2 regions of the Arthrobacter sp. LjRoot14 genome follow, and region 1 is predicted to be linked to the other one. Evidence: predicted binding sites of a transcription regulator. Region 1 holds the regulator's gene; the other holds the start of a gene.
What was found. The regulator LexA, encoded in region 1, represses DNA repair genes until DNA is damaged. The targets are predictions, from matches to a motif close to TCGAACANNTGTTCGA.
Positions count from the first base shown of each region.

Region 2: the regulator LexA is predicted to act here: its motif matches at 5,043-5,058, upstream of ACSQ12_RS20100 (LexA family protein).

Region 1 covers NZ_CAXURL020000001.1:1,661,741-1,671,893, forward strand. The annotation lists gene ACSQ12_RS07505 (class I SAM-dependent methyltransferase) at 1-14, opposite strand, end outside; gene hflX (GTPase HflX) at 466-2,034, shown strand; gene ACSQ12_RS07515 (ATP-dependent DNA helicase) at 2,027-4,099, shown strand; gene lexA (transcriptional repressor LexA) at 4,178-4,927, opposite strand; gene ACSQ12_RS07525 (LysM peptidoglycan-binding domain-containing protein) at 5,253-5,753, shown strand; gene ACSQ12_RS07530 (histidinol-phosphate transaminase) at 5,854-6,972, shown strand; gene hisB (imidazoleglycerol-phosphate dehydratase HisB) at 7,061-7,687, shown strand; gene hisH (imidazole glycerol phosphate synthase subunit HisH) at 7,684-8,445, shown strand; gene ACSQ12_RS07545 (hypothetical protein) at 8,464-8,604, shown strand; gene priA (bifunctional 1-(5-phosphoribosyl)-5-((5-phosphoribosylamino)methylideneamino)imidazole-4-carboxamide isomerase/phosphoribosylanthranilate isomerase PriA) at 8,659-9,405, shown strand; gene ACSQ12_RS07555 (SseB family protein) at 9,419-10,153, shown strand, end outside.
Region 2 covers NZ_CAXURL020000001.1:4,423,906-4,434,058, reverse strand. The annotation lists gene ACSQ12_RS20130 (DUF3846 domain-containing protein) at 1-97, shown strand, start outside; gene ACSQ12_RS20125 (hypothetical protein) at 111-491, opposite strand; gene ACSQ12_RS20120 (radical SAM protein) at 500-2,104, opposite strand; gene ACSQ12_RS20115 (hypothetical protein) at 2,106-2,510, opposite strand; gene ACSQ12_RS20110 (prolipoprotein diacylglyceryl transferase) at 2,507-3,265, opposite strand; gene ACSQ12_RS20105 (Y-family DNA polymerase) at 3,289-4,587, opposite strand; gene ACSQ12_RS20100 (LexA family protein) at 4,598-5,029, opposite strand; gene ACSQ12_RS20095 (MBL fold metallo-hydrolase) at 5,302-6,711, opposite strand; gene ACSQ12_RS20090 (rhodanese-like domain-containing protein) at 6,829-7,212, opposite strand; gene ACSQ12_RS20085 (thioredoxin family protein) at 7,232-7,594, opposite strand; gene ACSQ12_RS20080 (rhodanese-like domain-containing protein) at 7,675-7,971, opposite strand; gene ACSQ12_RS20075 (rhodanese-like domain-containing protein) at 8,005-8,346, opposite strand; gene ACSQ12_RS20070 (sulfite exporter TauE/SafE family protein) at 8,396-9,154, opposite strand; gene ACSQ12_RS20065 (rhodanese-like domain-containing protein) at 9,151-9,804, opposite strand; gene ACSQ12_RS20060 (metal-sensitive transcriptional regulator) at 9,934-10,153, shown strand, end outside.

The DNA of each region.
Region 1 (10,153 bases):
TGTGCAGACTCCATAACTCGCCAGATTAGTTGCCGCGCGCGCCGATGGGAAACGGGGACAGGAACGAAGCACTGACACCGGTCTGCTAATGTTTAATCCATGTTCTTGATCTTCGAGTAGCCGGCACGGGCCTAAGCCCGTCCCGCAGCGACGCAGGTATTCACCTTCCGCTCAGTGCGCCGTCCTGCCGTGATTTTCCGGCCCGACGTCCCGCCCGTACTACTTGGAGTCCAGCAATGCTGATCATCTGACCACGCGCATCCCGTCAGGACAGGCGCATCCTCCGCAACCCCGACTGCCTTCCAGGCGTCCGCCTCCGTTACCGCCCGTACCGCCGCCCGCTGCCCCGCAGCCGCCGGCACTCCAGGAGCCCGAATGACCCATAGTCGTCAGCCCAGCGCGAATACCGCCCCGCAGACAAACAATCAGCATTATTCTGAAAGTGTCGAATCTTCAAAGGAGAACATGACCAACCAGCCCAACACCGGATCAGATGCAGCCTCCCAGGACATGAGTCCTGAGGAAATCCAGGCCGTCATCGACCGGATTCTGTCCAAGGACGTCCCGGCCCGTGCCGCTGGCTCCGCCCCGGAAAATCCGCGCGGAGTTCTGGGTTCAGCCCAGGCGATTTCCCGCCAGGACAGCGAACACAGCATCTTCGACGGGGACCAGCAGGACCTCGAGGAACGCCGGGCCCTGCGCCGTACGGCCGGCCTTTCCACCGAACTCGAAGACGTCACCGAAGTTGAGTACCGGCAGCTGCGCCTCGAACGGGTGGTGCTGGCCGGCCTCTGGACCGAAGGCACCCTCGCCGACGCGGAAAATTCACTCCGCGAACTCGCTGCCCTCGCCGAAACCGCGGGCTCGGAAGTCCTCGACGGCATCGTCCAGCGCCGTGCCAAGCCTGACCCCGGTACCTTCCTCGGCTCCGGCAAGGCCCAGGAGCTCAAGGACATCGTGATGTCCACCGGTGCCGACACCGTAGTGGTGGATGCCGAGCTGGCGCCCTCACAGCGGCGCGGACTCGAGGACATCGTGAAGGTCAAGGTGATCGACCGCACGGCCCTGATCCTGGATATCTTTGCCCAGCATGCCAAGAGCCGCGAAGGCAAGGCACAGGTGGAGCTGGCGCAACTCGAGTACCTCCTCCCGCGCCTGCGCGGCTGGGGCGAATCCATGTCCCGCCAGGCCGGTGGCCAGGTGGGCGGCGCTGGAGCCGGCATGGGTTCCCGCGGTCCCGGTGAAACCAAGATCGAACTGGACCGGCGCCGGATCCGTACCAGGATGGCCAAGCTGCGGCGCGAAATCGCCGCGATGAAGCCGGCGCGGGAAACCAAGCGGGCCAACCGCCGTCGTAATTCCGTCCCGTCCGTAGCGATCGCAGGCTACACGAACGCCGGGAAGTCCTCGCTCCTTAACCGGCTGACTGACGCCGGGGTCCTGGTCGAGAATGCACTGTTCGCGACGCTGGATCCGACCGTCCGCAAGGCGGAAACAGCCGACGGCCTGGGTTACACCCTGGCGGACACCGTGGGCTTCGTCCGTTCCCTGCCCACGCAGCTGGTGGAAGCGTTCCGCTCCACCCTGGAGGAAGTGGCCGATTCGGACCTCATCCTGCACGTGGTGGACGTCTCGCACCCCGACCCGGAGGGCCAGATCGCCGCGGTCCGGGCAGTGTTCAGCGAAGTGGACGCACGCAAGGTCCCGGAGATCATCGTGCTGAACAAGGCCGACGCCGCGGACCCCTTCGTCGTGGAACGCCTGAAGCAGCGCGAACCCCGCCACGTGGTGGTATCCGCACGCACCGGGCAGGGCATCGCGGAGCTCCTGAAGGCGATCAGCGAATCGATTCCGCGGCCAAGCGTCAAGATGGAGCTGCTGATTCCCTACAACCGCGGGGACCTGATCAGCAAACTCCACGAAACGGACGCCGAAATCCTTCGCCTGGATCATGAGGAGGAGGGCACCCGCGCCCTCGTCATGGTGCGCGAAGGGCTCGCCGCTGAACTGGAATCCTTCATCAGCAATGTCTGATCCCGGGGCCGGAGAAACCAGCGGCTCCGCCGGCGAGGAGTTCGTCATCGAACTGCTTGACCGGGCAGTGTCCGGCATGGGCGGACAGAGCCGCAGCGGCCAGCACGAGATGGCCCGGCAGGTGGCGCGCGCTATCGACAGCGGCGACCACCTGCTGGTCCAGGCCGGAACCGGCACGGGCAAGTCCTTGGCGTACCTGATTCCGCTGATTGCCCATTCACAGGTCAGCGAGAAGCCCACGTTGGTGTCCACCGCCACCCTGGCCCTGCAGACCCAAATCGTGGGCAGGGACCTTCCCCGGCTGCTGGAAACCATTACTCCCGCGCTGGAGCGCCCCGTCAAGGTCGCGCTCGTCAAGGGCCGGGCAAACTACGTCTGCCGGCACAAGCTCGACGGCGGATTCCCCTCGGAAGAGCCTTCCGAGGGGCAGCTCTTCTCCCTGGGCGAGGACACCAGCGTCCCGCACTTCGCCGCCTCCCTGGGCGGTCCGGCGTCGCAGCTGGGCAAAGAAGTGGTCAGGCTCCGCGAGTGGGCGGAGAAGACGGCCACGGGGGACCGGGATGAACTGATGCCGGGCGTGACGGACCGTGCCTGGCGGCAGGTGTCCGTCACGTCAATGGAATGCCTGGGCGCGCAGAAATGTCCCATGGCTGCCGAGTGCTTCAGCGAACTGGCCCGCCAGGACGCCGCCGAGGCCGACGTCGTGGTCACCAACCATGCCATGCTGGCCGTCAGCGCCTTCGAAGGCCTGGCGGTGCTGCCGGAGTACGACGTCGTGGTGGTCGACGAGGCGCACGAGCTGCAGGACCGGGTAACGGGAGCGGTCTCCGGCCAGCTGTCCGTGGCCATGGTCCACGCCGCCGCTTCCGGCGCCCGGAAGAATACCGGAATCACGGTGGATGCGCTCAATAACGCTGCCGCGAACCTGGAACTGGCCATCGCCGGAGTCCCCAGCGGCCTCCTGCCCAACGGCCTCAACGACGAACAGCTCGACTGCGTGGACCAGCTGCGGGAAGCCTGCCGCGCGGCCCTTTCGGATTCGAAAGGGGACAGCGCGAATACGGCCGACGGCGGTCGCCAGCTTGCGCGCTCACGCCTGATGGTCATCCTCGAGCTCTGTGAACGACTGATCGCCGCCCGGGAAAACCGCGAAGTGGTCTGGTTCTCGCGGAACAGCACCTTTGACCCGCAGCAAGGCTATTCGCAGCCGGACGACGCAGCGCCGGCCTTGATCAACATAGCCCCGTTGAGCGTGGCCGGGAAGCTGCGTGACGGGCTCTTTGCCGGCCACACAGTGGTCCTCACCTCAGCCACCCTCGCGATCGGATCGGCCTTCGAGCCGGCGGCGGGAGGGCTTGGGCTGGTGGGCCCGGGTGCACCCAGCTGGACCGGCGTGGACGTCGGGTCCCCGTTCGACTACCCCAAGCAGGGGATTCTCTACGTCGCCAGCCATCTGCCGAAGCCCGGCCGTGGAACATCCCCCGAAGCGCTGGATGAGCTGGAGAAGCTGATCCGGGCGTCCGGCGGCGGGGCACTGTGCCTCTTTTCGTCGCGGCGGGCGGCGGAGGAAGCGGCTGAGGCGATGCGCCCGCGCCTGGATGTCAGCATCCTGTGCCAAGGCGAATCAACCATGACCGCCCTGGTGCGGCAGTTTGCGGACGAGCCGGACACCTGCCTCTTCGGCACAATGTCTCTCTGGCAGGGCGTCGACGTTCCCGGCGGTTCGTGCCGGCTGGTTGTGATCGACCGGATTCCGTTCCCGCGTCCCGATGATCCGCTGATGACGGCGCGTTCCCGGGCGGTGGCACAGGCGGGCGGCAACGGCTTTATGTCGGTTTCGGCCACCCACGCGGCAATCCGGCTCGCCCAGGGGGCCGGCCGGCTGATCCGTTCCACCGGCGACAAGGGTGTTGTTGCGGTCCTTGATTCCCGGTTGTCCACGGAGCGCTACGGGGGCTTCCTGCGGGCGGCCCTGCCGCCGTTCTGGCCCACCACCGATCCTGCGGTCGCGGTTGCCGCCCTGTCGAGGCTGGCGAAGGCTCCGTCGGCGGCGGCCGCAGGCTGACAACGCGTGCCGTTGCCGGCGCCACCTGACCGTTTCGGGGGCCCGAAGTCGGGTCCCCGGAAGCGGGCTGCGCAGCGGCTACAGCGAACGAAGAACGGACACGACCTTGCCCATGATGTTGGCGTGGTCGCCGAGGATGGGCTCGTACTGCGTGTTCTGCGGCAGGAGCCAGGTATGGCCGTCCCGTTGGCGGAAGGTTTTGACCGTCGCCTCGTCATCCAGCAGGGCTGCCACGATGTCACCGTTGACCGCGTCACTCTGCCGGCGGACCACAACCCAGTCGCCGTCGCAGATGGCGGCGTCGATCATGGAGTCGCCGGTCACCTTCAACATAAAGAGCTCGCCGTGGCCGACCAGCTGCCTCGGCAGCGGCATCACGTCCTCGACCACCTGGTCAGCCAGGATAGGGCCGCCTGCTGCGATCCGGCCGACCAGGGGGACCATGGCCGTATCCGTTGCGGTGGCCAGTTCGGAGACGGCCAATCCGCCGATGGTGCGCAGCCGCGCGGGCTTCTCCACGCCTGAGATTTTGGCAGCACCTTCATCCAGGGTCAGCGGCATGAGTACTTCCATGGCCCGCGGACGCTTCGGATCGCGGCGGAGATAGCCCAGCTTTTCGAGCTGCGAGAGCTGGTGGGTGACGCTGGAAAGGCTGGCCAGGCCCACGGTGTCGCCGATTTCACGCATTGACGGCGGGTAGCCGTTGTCATTGACGGACCGCTGGATGGTTTCCAGAATCTTCTTCTGCCGTACCGTGAGGCCCTTCGGCTTCGCTGGTGACTGCTGGCTCCGCTGCGTAGCCCTGCCGCCGGTGGCTTGTGCTGCCATGTTCGCCAACGCCTTTCCGTTCCACCCGGCCTCCGTGGCTGCAGCTGCCGGGAACTTCCGGCCTGAAAATGTCAGACCCTGCTGATCAACTGCAGAAGTGGTTGATCTGTAGCTCAAACGTAGGCCAGCCCCACAGCTTTTTCAAACATTTGTTCTAGTGAGTCTCGACAATGTTCGTTAATAAGTGCTAGAACAGAACAAGCAAAGTTCGAATATGTGTTCTAGTCCAAAACCCCGTTCGGTCCTATGTTCGAAGACCGGGCGGGCGGATGGCAGCTTCAGGAACATGCCGGGCAGCACAGTCAGGTCCAGGAGGGCTCAGTTCATGTCAGCAACAAGCGCTATTCATGGTTCGCGTTTCAAGGGTTCGGCCGGCCAGGGCCGCGGCCCTCACGCATCGGAGTTTCCGGGTTCCGCCGGGCAGGAAGCCGGGGCTTCGGGAATTCGGGGCTTCAACTGGGAGGAGCGTCCCGCGGAGAAGGCCGTGAAGGCGGCCAAGGCAAGGTCCACGCAGCCGCCGCTCCGCCTGACGCGCAGGGGGCGCATCGTCCTGGTGGGCGTGCCGCTGATTCTGTTGGCGGTGCTGGTGATCTCGCTGGCCGGTTTCCTGAACTCTCCGGCGAAGGCGGCGGATTCCGCGTCCGAGCTGTCTGTGACCCCCACCGTGTCGGTGACGGTGCAGCCGGGGCAGTCCTTGTGGGAGATCGCCGGATCTGTCGCGCCGGAACGCGATACCCGGGACGTTGTTGCCGATATCGTTCAGCTCAACAACCTCGACGGCGGCAGGGTCATGCCGGGCCAGCAGATCTTTGTCCCCTCAAACTAAGGCCCGACACCCTGCGCGGGCAGCGGGCGGAAGCAAGCCCCGGCAGGGCCGGAAGCGTCACAGTTTCGGCGCCCCGGCCACGCTCACTTAAACTATTGAAGTGACTGACCAGCTAGAGCGCCTGAACCGACTTCCCCTCCGGACCAACCTGCGTGGCCTTACCCCGTATGGTGCGCCGCAGTTGGACGTTCCCATTCTGCTGAACGTCAACGAAAACACCCATGGCGTTCCGGCCGATGTCCTTGTGGCCATTTCCGAGGCCGTGACGGCAGCTGCCGCGGGATTGAACCGCTATCCGGACCGTGAGTTCACCGAGCTCCGGGAGCGCCTGGCCGAGTACCTCGGCCACGGTCTGCGGGCAGAGAACATCTGGGCCGCCAACGGATCCAACGAAGTGCTGCAGCAGATTCTGCAGGCATTCGGCGGGCCGGGACGTACCGCACTTGGTTTCCCGCCCACGTATTCCATGTATCCCCTCCTGGCCAGCGGTACCGACACCGAATACATCGTCGGCCAGCGTGCGGACGACTATGGGCTCAGTGCCGAATCGGCTGCCCGGCAGGTCCGGGAACTGCAGCCGAACATCGTCTTCCTGTGTTCACCCAACAACCCCACCGGCACCGGGCTGGGACTGGATGTGGTGGAGGCCGTGTATGCCGCAGGCGAAGCCAGCCAGACTGTCGTCATCGTCGATGAGGCGTACCACGAATTTGCCCACGACGGTACGCCCAGCGCCCTGACTCTGCTGCCGGGCCGTGAACGGCTGATCGTGTCCCGTACCATGAGCAAGGCCTTTGCCCTGGCCGGGGCGCGCCTGGGCTACATGGCCGCTGCGCCCGAGGTTGCGGATGCGCTGCGTCTGGTGCGGCTGCCGTACCACCTGTCCGCCATCACCCAGGCCACCGCCCTGGCTGCCCTGACCCACCGTGAGGCCCTGATGGCCGACGTCGAAGACATCAAGCGGCAGCGCGACCGGATTGTTACGGAGTTGACCCGGATGGGCCTCAAGCCTGCCGCGTCCGACTCCAACTACGTCTTCTTTGGCGGCCTGGAGAACCCGCACGAGGTCTGGCAGGGGCTGCTCGACCGCGGGGTTCTGATCCGGGACGTGGGGATCCCCGGGCACTTGCGCGTCACGGCGGGCACTGAGACGGAAACCACAGCCTTCCTGGAAGCCCTGGAACTGATCCTGACCGGGCAGCCCAGCGTCCCGGCCTAAACTGGAGTCAGACCCCCGGTCCGAGGGAATCAGTCCCGCGACCCGGTACCCCGACGTTATTTCTCCTTACATCCAAAGGACACAACACATGAGCACCACCGGATCCATTGCTGCCGAGGCCCGGACCGCACGCATGGAGCGTTCCACGAGCGAATCGTCCGTGCTCGTAGAAATCAACCTCGACGGCACGGGCGTCTCGGACATCAGCACTTCGGTTCCGTTCTACGACCACATGCTGACCGCATTGTGCAAGCACTCGCTCATCGACATGACGGTCAAGGCCACCGGAGACATTCACATTGACGTCCACCACACGGTGGAGGACGTCGCCATCACCTTTGGCGAGGTACTTCGCACTGCTTTGGGCAACAAGGCCGGCATCCGACGCTTCGGCGAAGCCACCGTGCCCCTTGACGAAGCCCTGGCCCACGCCGTGGTAGACGTCTCCGGGCGTCCCTACCTGGTGCACGGCGGAGAGCCTGCGGGCCAGGAATACCACCTGATCGGCGGACACTTCACGGGTTCGCTGACCCGCCACGTCTTCGAAGCCATCACCCTGCATGCCGGCATCTGCCTGCACATGAATGTCATTGCCGGACGGGACCCGCACCACATTGTGGAGGCCCAGTTCAAGGCGTTTGCGCGGGCACTGCGCGCGGCCGTGGAACCGGACCCCCGCGTGGAGGGCATCCCCTCCACCAAGGGCGCACTGTGACCGGGCCGGTCCTTCGCGACGGAGCCATTTTTGATCCTGCCGCGAACGCGAAGCCTGCTTCTCCCGAGGGCAAGCCCACTGTCACCGTCCTTGACTACGGTTCCGGGAACGTCCGCTCAGCCGTGCGCGCCCTGGAGCGTGCGGGCGCCGAGGTCATCCTCAGCGCCAAACCGGAGGACGTCCTGAATGCTGACGGACTGCTCGTGCCGGGGGTCGGGGCCTTCGAAACCGTGATGCGCGAACTCAAGGCAGTGGACGCCATCCGGATGATCGGCCGGCGCGTCGCCGGCGGCCGTCCAGTCCTGGGCATCTGCGTAGGCCTTCAGGTGCTTTTCGAGGCCGGAGTCGAGCACGGTACCGAAGCGGAGGGTATGGGGGAGTGGCCCGGCAAAGTCGAGCTGCTGCCTGCCGAGGTAGTGCCGCACATGGGCTGGAACACCGTGACGGTTCCGGAAGGATCCAGGCTCTTCGAAGGCGTCGAAAACGAGCGGTTCTACTTCGTCCACTCCTACGGTGTGCAGCACTGGGACTTCGATGTCATCCAGCCGCGCATGGCGGCACCGCTGGTCACCTGGTCCGAGCACGGCGCACCATTTATCGCCGCCGTGGAGAACGGGCCGCTGTGCGCCACACAGTTCCACCCGGAAAAGTCCGGCGACGCCGGCGCCCGGCTGCTTCGCAACTGGGTGAACAGCCTGCGCCGCGGCCAGGGCGCCGCCACCGCAGCCGCCCCCGCCAGTGCCGGGCCGGCCGCCTAGATGTGGTCGATTGTCCTAATGGGCCTCGCCGGTCTGCTGGTCGGCGGGGCACTGTCCTTCAGGCAGCAGCACAAGCCCCTCTGGACCCAGATCGTTTTTTACGTTCTGGCCGGAATGGCGCTCCTGGCCGCCTACCTTCTTACCTTGCCGGCCAGCTAGCCGGGCCCGCACTTCCCGATCAACGCAGCTTCACTACAACCTGAGGACCTGAAGATGACCACCGAAACGCCGCTGCCCGTACTGGAACTGCTGCCCGCCGTCGACGTCGTGAACGGCCAGGCGGTCCGCCTGGTCCAGGGCGAAGCCGGCAGCGAGACGAGCTACGGCACTCCGCTGGAAGCTGCGCTCAACTGGCAGGAACAGGGCGCCGAGTGGGTACACCTGGTGGACCTGGACGCCGCCTTCGGCCGCGGCTCGAACGCGGAACTGCTCCGCGAAGTAGTGGGCAGGCTGGACATCAAGGTTGAACTTTCCGGCGGCCTGCGCGACGACGAGTCCCTCGAAAAGGCCCTGGACCTGGGCGTTGCCCGCGTTAACCTGGGCACTGCTGCGCTTGAAAACCCGGAATGGACGGCCCGCGCCATCGACCGCTTCGGCGACAAGATCGCCGTCGGCCTCGACGTGCGCGGAACCACCCTGGCAGGCCGCGGCTGGACCAAGGAAGGCGGCGACCTCTGGGACGTGCTGGCACGCCTTGAGGAAGCCGGCTGCGCCCGGTACGTGGTCACCGACGTCACCAAGGACGGCACCCTGCAGGGTCCCAATGTGGAGCTGCTGCGCCAGATGGTGGAGAAGACCGGCAAACCGGTGGTGGCCTCCGGCGGCATCTCCAGCCTGGAAGACCTCAAGGTCCTGCGCTCGCTCGTTCCCCTGGGCGTCGAAGGCGCCATCGTTGGCAAGGCTCTCTACGCCGGTGCATTCACGCTGCCGGAAGCGCTGGATGTAGCAGGCCGCCGCTAGGCAGGCAACCGTCATGGAACAGCGACCTCCAGCACGCGAACTGCCCGGCCACATCGCAGCCGCACTCGCCGGCTCCGGGGGAGCCACGGATTCGGCCGGGCAGCCCTGGGCGGGCCGCAGCCTCGCCGGCGAGGCTGCGAAGATCCACAACTTCGAGGACGACGACGGCAGGGCCGACGCCGGTTACCTCGCCTCTGTTGCGGCCCTGCGCTCGGCCGCAGGCGACGAAGCTGCCGTGGTGGCGTCGCTGGCCACTGCCCGGGTGTTCGTTCCGATCGTTGCCCAGCTGGCCGAGGAAAGCGTTCATGCGGCGGCTCCGCAAGGTATCAGCCCGCACGGTGGCGAGGCGCATGGCGACGAGGTTCATGGTGACCAGCTGCACGGGGACAAGCAGGCGGATATGGCGCTGGTAACGCTGAAAGCGCCGGGCGGACGGACGGCGATGCCGGTCTTCACATCGGCAGCAGCCCTGTCCGCGTGGCATCCGCAAGCCCGGCCGGTGGCGGTATATGCCGCGCGGGCGGCGCTGTCCGCGGTGGCCGAAGGCGCTGAACTCCTGGTTCTGGACCCCGGTTCCGAGTACACCTTTGTTGTCCGCCGCCCGGCAGTCTGGGCCCTTGCCCGGCAGCAGGAGTGGCTGCCGTCGTACGCGGATCCCGAGCTTGCCTGTGCCATGGCCGAGGCAACGGCCGGCTACCCGCCCGTAAGGCGTGTCGAACTCGAAGCGGGAGGCGGAGTCGCCTCGGCA
Region 2 (10,153 bases), 2.8 Mb from region 1:
GTTCCTTGGCAGGACTGAGCGCGGCGGCGAAGCGGACGTCCCGGAGCACCTGCTGCGGCGGGCCGCGGAAATGTTCGGTTCCCCGCTGGCCGCCTAGGCCGGCCGCCTGCTCAGAGGCCGGCCAGTCGTGCCACCAGGGCGTACATCCCCCAGAGGCCGGCGCCCAGGAGGAGGCCCAGATAGGCCAGTACAAGCCTGGTGTCGCGCAGGTAGCAGTTCGACTTTGTCAGCCCCTTCCGGCGGGCTTTCCAGTATCCGACGAATCCGATGGCCGCGAACACCGCCAAGGCAGCCGGGCCGGCCAGCCAGCCCAGGAGGGCGATTGTGGCGAAGACGCACAGCCGCAGCGGATCGAATGGAGCGCCGGCCTGCGGATCCGGGCCGGCGTCCGGCTGGACACCGTGGGCGCCGTGCCGGGTGGCGTGGGCGCGCACCAGCTGCGACGGCAAAGGGCCGGAGGCGATGCGCTTCGCGTCGGAATCGGAACTCATCATCATCCTTAGAGCTGGCGCACCGGTAGCAGCTGCTGGCCCGTGGCAGTGCTCATCCGTTGCTTGGACAGGGACGGCCAGGCCTGGACGGCGCAGAACGGAGCGCACTGGTGATCGCCGGCGTCGCTCTTGGTTCCAACGTGCACGCAGCATTGGGTGAGCCGCTCCTCGATCATGGTCGAAATGTCCATAAACGGCTTGACCATGATCCGCGTGATGCGTTCGCCGAGAAGCCGGCGCAGCCGTTGCTGCTGGCCCGGGAGCTTTCCGGCCGCCAGGGTAGTCAGTGTGCCGATGCCGAGGTCGCACTGGGTGCAGATGTTCTTCCAGAGATCCACTGTTTTCGGGTGGGACAACGATGACTGTTCGCTCAGCAGGTCGAGCAGCGAGGACTTCATGAGGGTGCGCAGCTCGAGCGGGATGGTGCTGTCGGCGATGCGGTTGGCGATGCTGTCCGGATTGAGCTCCAGCCAGGCGAGCAGCTGATCGTGCCCGATGAGGGCCGTCAGCGACCGCCACACGCCGGAGTCGTCCTTGAGCATGTAGCCGACGGACGCGCAGTGCGGATGCGAGCACGGCAGGGCTGTCAGGTCATGCCAGGAGACCACCCCGTTGGTTTGCTCCGCCAGCCTTTCGAGCACGCCCGTGTGGGTGAGCCGGTCCAGGGGATCGATGCCGTGTCCGCGGCCGGAGCCGAACACCGGCTGCAGCGCGACTCCGCCCACGAACGGGGTTTCCAGCGCCCGCATGACGACGGCGCCCACCTCGCCGTCGTTGACGCCGAGCGTCGCCGTCATGGTCAGGGTGGTGAAGACGCCCGCCTCGGACAGACGCGAGATCGCCGCATCCTTGAAGCGGGTCAGATCGCCACCGCGGTGATGGATCGATGCCTCTTTGGAGGGCCCGTCGTACTGGAGGTAGACCTCCACCCGGTCGCGGTGCCTGGCCAGCAGCGCCAGCAGTTCGTCGTCGGTCGCGATCAGCATGCCGTTGCTGTTCACCATGATCCGGACGATCGGACGTGCAACCAGCTCCTCCAGAAGCTCGGCGAGATGGGGGTAGAGCGTGGGCTCGCCGCCGGAGAGCATCAACACGTCAAGGCGCCCGTTCTCCCGGGCAAGCCGTGCATCGATATTCGCGAGCACCTCGGTGAGCGGCGCCACCCCCTGTAATTGCGGGCCGGACGAGGTGAAGCAGGTGGGGCAGCGCAGATTGCAGTGCTCGATGATGTCCTGCAGGAGGATGCACGTGTGCTGTGTCTGCATGGCGGGAAGCCCGTAGGCGTAGGCCTCGGGTACCGGGCGGAAGTTGTCCGCCTGGTCGGGGATGTGCTGCTTGGTGGGTGCCTGCCATTTCTCCAGGTAGCGCAGGATTTCCGGCGATTCGTCGTACAGCGTGCGCACCAGGCCGTGGTCGGGGCAGCCGCGTTCGAGCCAGACGCGGTCGTCACGGATCAGCAGCACCCCGGACAGGCGCCGCACCTGGGCAAGCGGAGGGTTGGTCTCATGGCAGCGCGGGCAGAACGCCGTGACGTAGCGGTGAATCCGGTCGCCGCGCAAGGGCTGTCCGGGGCCGGGAAGCGTCCGTCCTGCGGCCAAGGGTGAAGGGCTCATGTCAGGCTCCCATCTGAGCGAGGGATCCGACGCAGAGTCCGCCGCCAAGCAACGTGAACATTCCGAGGCCAATCAGAAGCCCGGCGCCGAAACGCGATGTCCGCCGCCTGAGCGCAAGCAGTATGGCCACCAGCAAGTACACGACGATCGGTATGAACGCGGCTAGCCCGCCGAGGCCGAAGGAGCCCCATGCGTAGGGACCGACGGCCATAAGGGACCCGACGTAGACCACATAGAGCGCCACGGCGCCAAGCACGATGCCGAGCGCCATGGAGCCGCCGGCCGGTTGTTGCACCGGGCCATGGCCGCCAGGTAAGTCGTGACCATCCGCCGGCGGGTTCTGAGGCGGGGATGGGGCAGGTTTCCGGGGCGGGTTCCCGGGAATGTCAGGGGAGTCCTCGCTCATGCCACTCTTCCTTTCAGCTCCGGGCGGAGCGGTTTCCCGAACACCCGCCGGATCCGCCAGCCCAGCAGGGGGAGAACCGCCAGCAGGAACCACTGGGGGCGGCTCATTCCCAGCCAGATCACCTCATTGCCACGAACAAATTCCACCCCGAACCTGAACAACGCGTAGGCGGTCACATAACAGATGAAAAGGTCTCCGGGATGCGGGAGGCGGTCGCGAAAACGCCACATGACGGCGAGCGCGGCGGCGTGGAACACAATCTCGTAGGCAAAGGACGGATGGAGTCCGGCCCCGGCGGGCCCGCCGATCAGCGCAGCCTGCGCGGGGGTGAGCACGATGCCCCACCCGCCGCCGGTCGGAGTGCCCGGCAGTTCGGTGAGGAGGCAGCCGACCCGCCCTAGAACCATCGCCAGCGCGACAGCGGGTGCGAGCAGGTCGCCGGTGGCCTCTTTGTAGCCTGTGAGCCGTTTGCCCAGATGGACCCCGAACCATGCGCCGACCAGGCCGGCGAGGATGCTGCGGTCGCCGTTGCCCCACCAGTCCGCCAGGGAGACCTGCCGGGAGATATCCCAGGTCAGCACGCGTGATCCGATGGCCCCGAAGGCGACGGCGAAGCCTGCGATGGGCCACAACCGGGGATCAGTCAGGCCGCGACGGCGCTTTTCGTAGGCGTAAAACAGCAGGGCTGCGACGATTCCGAGCCCTGTCAAAACGCCGTGCACAAGCCCATCTCCCGCGAAGGGAAGCCCGATCATGTGCAGAGTGTAACAGCGGGTGCTCAGGCTGCTTTGACCACGGGGAGCTCGTCCCAGTGCGTGGTGTACCTGGGCGAGAGCATGGTGCGCTGCATGGACCAGTCCGGCCCGCGCCGGATTCCGGCATGGCCCAGACCCACGGATCCGCGTCCGTAGCGGCGGGTGATGTCCTCCAGCAGGGGGCCGATGCCGCGTTCTTCGTGCGGGTTGGCAAACGCCGGCAGGGGTGACTGCTGGCCCGAGGGGCGCAGGTCGGTGACCATGATGCCCGCGCGGACGTATTTGGTCCCTTCCTGGATCCGGGGGAGCAGGGCATGCGCGGCCCTGGTCAACAGCACCGGATCCGCTGTGGGCATGGGCAGCGTGACGCAGACCGACGGGCAGGACGTGTCCAGCGGGTTGTAGTGCGAGGTGCCGGCGAAGGCTGTGAGGATCTTGGCCTGCAGGCTGTGCTTGGCCAGGCGGGCGCTGGCTTGCTGGCCGTAGACGCTCATGACCTGTCGCAGGTCCGCGGCGGTGGTGATGGGCGTGGAAAACGATCGGCTGAAGATGAGCTGGTCACGTCCAATGCGCTCTGCTTCCATGGGGATGCACGCGGTGCCCTGCAGTTCCAGCACCGTGCGCATCAGCACCACCGAGAAGCGGTCGCGGATCCGGACGGGATCGGCGCGGGCAAGGTCCAGGATGGAATGGATGCCCAGGCTGTTCAGGCGTCTGGTGAGCCGGGCGGCCACGCCCCAGAGTTCGATGACGGATACCCGGCCCATCAGCGCTTCGCGGGCCGGGGCCGGCATGGAGTCCCAGTGGCACACGCCGTTGAGGCCGGGGTTGTTCTTCGCCCATTTGTTGGCCAGCTTCGCGAGAGTCTTGGTATTGGCAATTCCCACGCAGACCGGCACCCCGACGTTGCGGCGGACAGCCGTCTTGATGGTTTGTCCGAGACGCAGGAGTTCGTCCGGGGTGCCTTTGACTCCCAGGAAGGCTTCATCGATGCTGTAAACCTCCAGCCAGGCAGAGTAGCGGCCCAGAAGCTCCATCACGCGGGCGCTGATGTCCCCGTACAGCTCGTAGTTGCTGGACTTGGCCACCAGACCCCACTCCGTGGCCCGGGGTGCGATCTTGAACCAGGGTTCGCCCACCGGGATGCCCAGAGCCTTTGCTTCAGGGGACCGGGTGACCGCGCAGCCGTCGTTATTCGAGAGGACCACCAGGGGGCGGCCTTCCAGGGAGGGATCGAAGGCCCGCTCGGCCGAGGCGTAGAAGCAGTTGACGTCCACCAGGGCAATCTGCCGGGCCGTGTCCTGCGCTCGCCTCTCAGGCATGGCCCGCGACTCAGACATGGTGCAGACACCGCGTGGCCACGCCCCAGATCACCAGGTCCGACAACGCCGGGACCCTGATATCCGGATACCGGGGGTTGTCCGCCTGCAGCACCACTCCGGATGCCGTAACCCTGAGCCGCTTGATGGTCAGTTCACCGTCCAGGACCGCTATGACCACTGATCCGTCCTTGGGGTCCAGGGCACGGTTGACGATCAGCTCGTCGCCGTCGCTGATCCCGGCCCCCTCCATCGAGTCTCCGGACACCCGCACGATGTAGGTGCTGGTGATGTCCTTGATCAGGTGTTCATTGAGGTCGATCCGGCCGTCAAAGTAGTCCTGCGCCGGCGAAGGGTACCCCGCTGCGACGGGTACAGGAGAGATCAATACCGACAGCAGGGATGTGCCCGCGTCTATCACGCGGGGACCGATAACTATGCCCACAACACACCTTTATTCGAATATATGTTCGATACTTCAGTGTAGACCCAGGCTCCGACATTGGATATTCTCTGCGAAATTTTCCGGCACCGACCACTTCACGCGAGTATCAGCGCCTTTCGCGTCGGCGGGTTACCGCGTAGCCACCGTGAGCGCATCTCCCATCCCCGGTGAAGGAGTTCTCCGTTCGCACCCGAGGAAAGACCCCCGCCCGGAAATGCCGGGCGGGGGTCTTGTGCGGTTGGTTCGGCCGTCAGCGTCGGCCGGCCGCGGGATTAGCGGGCCGAAGCCGTCTGTGCCGACTGATCCATAGCGGCCCAGGCGGCGTAGCTGCCGTCGAGTTCGACGACGTCGTACCCGGCCCGGCGCAGCGCGCTGGCGGCTACGGAGTTCCGCACGCCCGACTGGCAGTAGGACACGATGGTGCCGGCGGTGGGCAGTTCATCCAGGTGCCACATGACGCGGCCGCCGCTGAGCTGGTACGAGCCCGGAACGTGCCCCGCCTTGTGCTCGGTCTTGTTGCGGACATCCAGGACCATGGCGGCGTCGAAGCCCTCGAGTTCCTCGGGCTGGATCAGCTTCGGCGTGAAGGTGGGCAGCCCGTCGATGCCGGTCAGGTAGCCCGCCACGTTGTCGATGCCCACGCGGACCAGGTGGTCCCACATGTCCTGGGCCTGTTCCTGGTCCTTGGCCAGGAGCACCAGCGGGTTCTTATCCGTCTCGGGGTTGACCACCCAGGCGCCGTAGCTGGCAACGGACTTGCCGGCCGGAACGTTGAGGGACCGGACCACGGTGCCCCGGTGGACCTCGCCGTTGGAGCGGGTGTCGATGAAGGTCAGGGTGTCTTCTGCCAGGCTCCTTGCGACGTCGGCCGCGTCCAGTTCCTGCAGCGGCGCGCGTTCGCCCATGACGGCGGGGCCTTCGCGGTTTTCGCGCTTCATGCGGCCGAAGTAGGCGTGTGCGTCCGGCTGGCCGTCGAGCAGCTCGTCGATGAATCCCTGCTCGTCGTTGGCGGCGAGGTAAGGGCCCCACCAGGCGTAGAGCCGCTCGTAGCCCACCGTGGATGACGGGATGGCGCCCAGGGCCTTGCCGCAGGCGCTGCCGGCGCCGTGTCCCGGATAGACCTGGACGAAGTCGGGCAGGGTCAGGAACTTGTCGCGCAGGCTGGCGAACAGCTGCTTGGCACCCAGGAAGCGGGTGTCCACGCCGCCGACGGCTTCGTCCAGGAGGTCGGGGCGGCCGAGGTCGCCGGAGAAGACAAAGTCGCCCGAGAGCAGGTATCCGGCCTCGCTGCTGAATGCGCCGTCCGTGATCAGGAAGGACAGGTGTTCCGGGGTGTGCCCCGGAGTGTGGAGCGCCTGCACGGTGATGTTGCCGATGGTGATCTTGCTGCCGTCGAACAGGCGCTCACCGTCGAAACCGTACTGCCAGTCGGGGCCGCCTTCGCCGGAGACGTAGATCTTTGCCCCGGTGGCGGCCGCGAGTTCACGTGTGCCTGAGAGGTAGTCGGCGTGGATGTGGGTCTCGGTAACGGCCACAATCTTCATGCCGTTGGCTGCGGCGAGGGAGCGGTAGGTGTCGATGTCACGGCGGGCGTCGACAACAACTGCCTCGCCCTTCCGCTGGCAGCCAATGAAGTAGCTGGCCTGGGCGAGGTCTTCATCGTAGATGCGCTCGAGAAGCATGGGTTCTCCTTCGTAAAAGTTGGGGGGTGGGGGAGGGGAATTCTTGTTGATCTACTCAAAAGCATAATACCCCTGGGGGTATACCGCAAATGGTGTGGCGCTGTGGTTTTGAAACCGTCAGCCGGTGCTTCGGGCGCGCCATTTCGCCAGTTTCTCCAGTGCAGATCTCCAGCGTCCGGACGGAAGTTCGTCTGGCGCCGGTGGTGCATAGCTCACCGGGTGGCCTTCCCGGTACCACTCCGTGATGCCGCCCGCGATGTTGACCGCGTCGTGGCCCTGGGCAGTGAGGAGCGCAGTGGCCTTGCTGCTGCGCTTGCCTGAACCGCACAGGACGTAGAGCGTGCTGTTTGGCAGGTCCTGCTGCCGGAAGGGCAGTTCATCGAGGGGGATGTTCAGGCTGCCCGGGATATGGGCGACGGCATATTCATCCTGGCGCCGCACGTCCACCACCACCGAGCGGGGCCAGATTGCCGCCAGATCGCCGGGCGTAATACTGCGCATCGGCTTCTGTGGATATTCGTCAGGACTGATGCTGCGCTGCTTGCGCGCGCAGTTCCGTCATATCGAGGTTCTTGACGCCCTGGATGACCTGCTCCAGTCCGGCCGCATTGAGTGCGCCTGGCTGGGAGAAGACGAGGGTCTTGTCCCGGAAGGCCATCAGTGTGGGGATGGACGTGATGCCGGCAGCGGCCGCCAAGGCCTGCTCGGCTTCCGTGTCCACCTTGGCAAAAACGACATCCGGGTGCTTCTGGGACGCTGCGTCGTAGGTGGGGGCGAACATGCGGCAGGGGCCGCACCAGCCGGCCCAGAAGTCGATGAAGACAATGTCGTTGTCCTCAAGCGTCCGGGCAAGCGATTCTTCCGTGATGTCGATGGTTGCCATGCTGGATTCCTTAGGTGTGGCTTGTGGCTTGTGGCTTGTGGGTCAGGGGAGGGGCTGTGGCTGCGGATGAGGCGGGCCGGTTAGGCGGCGGGGAGTCCAGCGCGGCTCCACGCGATCATGCCGCCGGTCATTGTGTCGGCGCTGAATCCGGCGCCGTTGAGGGCATCTGCCACGCGGGCGCTTCTGTTGCCGCTGCGGCAGACGACGATGATGTGAACGGCGGGGTCCAGCTCGGACAAGCGGGCCTGCAGCTGCCCCATGGGGATGTGCATGGCGCCGGGGATCATGCCTTCGGCGACTTCGAAGTCTTCGCGGACGTCGAGGATTTGTGCGCTGGCGCGCCGCTGTTCAGTTTCGGTGACGGTGATTTCAGCCATGGCGGGTTCCTTTCCGGGGTGTGGGGTGGATGGTTAGCGGACGGGTTCGCCGGCCTGGCGCCAGGCCCCGATGCCGCCGCGGAGCGAATATGCCTCGAAGCCCTTGCTGGCCAGCAGGCGCGCAGCGGAGGCTGAGCGGACTCCCGACTGGCACATGGCGACGACGGGACGGCCCTTTTGCAGGCCCGTTACGTCGGCCTGCAGCTTGTCCAATGGCAGGTGCCTGGCCTGGGGTGCGTGGCCGCTTCGCCATTCCTGCGCGGAGCGCACGTCGATCAGCACCGCCCGCGATGCCAGGAGCTCCTTGGCCTCGGCCACCGAGACGGTTTTGTACGGTTTGCTGAAGGCCTTCTTCAGCGAGTCGATCAGGCCCATTGGGTTCTCCTTCTTGGGGGTTTTTTGCTGGCGGGCCGACGGATGCCGGTCAGGCTGTGACGGTGCTGGCCGTGACCCAGGCGGCCACAGCGAAGATGAGGACGGCGAACGAAATGCGCACGTGCCTGTCTTTGAGTAGACGGGCCAGGCGGGCAGCGCCGAGCGATCCGAGGATGGCCGGCACCGTGAAGGCAAGGACCGTGGACCACTCGATGGTGAAGCCGGCGGCGTGTGCTCCGAAGCCTGCGGCGGAGTTGATGACAATGATGGCCAGCGAGGAAGCGACGGCCTGCTTCATGCGCAGCCCCAGGAAGAGCGTGAGGGCCGGCGTGATGAGGAATCCGCCGCCAACTCCCAACAACCCGGTCAGGAAGCCGACCAGCAGCCCGACGCCGACGGCCTTGGGGGCGCAGGAGCGGAAGGCCCGCGCTGGACCGGTGCTACAAGAGCCCTCCAGTTCTTTGGTGCGCATCAACATGCGGACGCCGGCAACCACCATGATGCCCGCGAATGCCAGCATCAGTACGTTCGGATCCAGCAGCCGACCCACGGCCGCGCCTCCCCAGGCGGCCGGGATGCCGGCCGCTCCGACCAGGAGGACAACGGGCCAGTTGATGCCTTCGCGGAACCTTGGCAGGAGTGCCGCCAGCGAGGAGAGGCCCACCACCAGCAGGGAGGTGGGGATGGCCTCCGCGGGGCTTAGGCCCACTCCGTACACCAGGGCAGGGACGGCGATGATCGAGCCGCCGCCCCCGACGACGCCGAGTACAACCCCGACGAGTAGCCCCAGGGCCAAAGCTGGAATCATGCCGCCTGCGCCCGGTCCTGATTTGCCTGCACCCCTGCCGATGGCAGCTGCAGGATGGCGGACTCACGGGTGGGTTCCTTGGCAGCCTTGTTCCATGGCATCGCCGAGAGGGCCTGGCCCATGGCGCAGGTGTTGGTTGCTGCGGAGAATGTCAGGCCCGTGCCGATGGCTCCTGCGAGCAGCCGGATTTTGGGCGAGACGAATTTTCCGCCGGCCAGGCCCAGCACTACCAGGGAGCCGGCCGCAAGGCGGACCTGGCGCTCCAGGTCCCAGCGGGCCTTGCCGCGGACAACGTTTCCGCCGGCAGCTGCGAAGCCCGGCACGCCGCCGGTCAGTACGTAGGCGGTGCCGATGCCGGCGCCGCCGAGGCGCTGCCGTGCCTGTTCGGCCCGCGCGCCGGACTGGCAGACAAGCACAACACGGCTTCCCAGCCGGGTGGCCAGTTCGTCGGTGTGCTCAGAAAGCAGTGGGAGCGGAACGTTGTACGAACCGCGGATGTGCAGGGATTCGAATTCTGCGGCCGATCGTACGTCGATCACCACGAGGTCCTTGTGTTCCTGAAACCACGTCTGCAGCGTTTCCGGATCAAGGGCGGTGACCGCGGGGGCCGGTGAAGCGGAGGCGGATGCCGAAGCGGAGGGGCGTGTCATGGATGTCCTTTCAAGACGGATCAGGCAAAAGCTGAATACCCCACCGAGTATTACAGATACCCCCAGGGGTAGTCAAAACACCCCGGGGGGTATATCCTGAAGTGCATACATCCCTTATCCGGAGGCACCATGGAACTCGATTCAACCGACCTCGCGCCGGTCATCAACCGGCTCAAGAGGGCCCAAGGGCAACTGGCCGCAGTAACCCGAATGCTTGAAGAAGGCCGCGAGTGCAAAGACGTCGTGACCCAGCTGGCCGCGGTGTCAAAGGCACTGGACCGTGCGGGATTCGCCATCATTGCCAGCGGGCTTGAGCAATGCCTTGTCCGCAAGGATGCGAGCATGGACA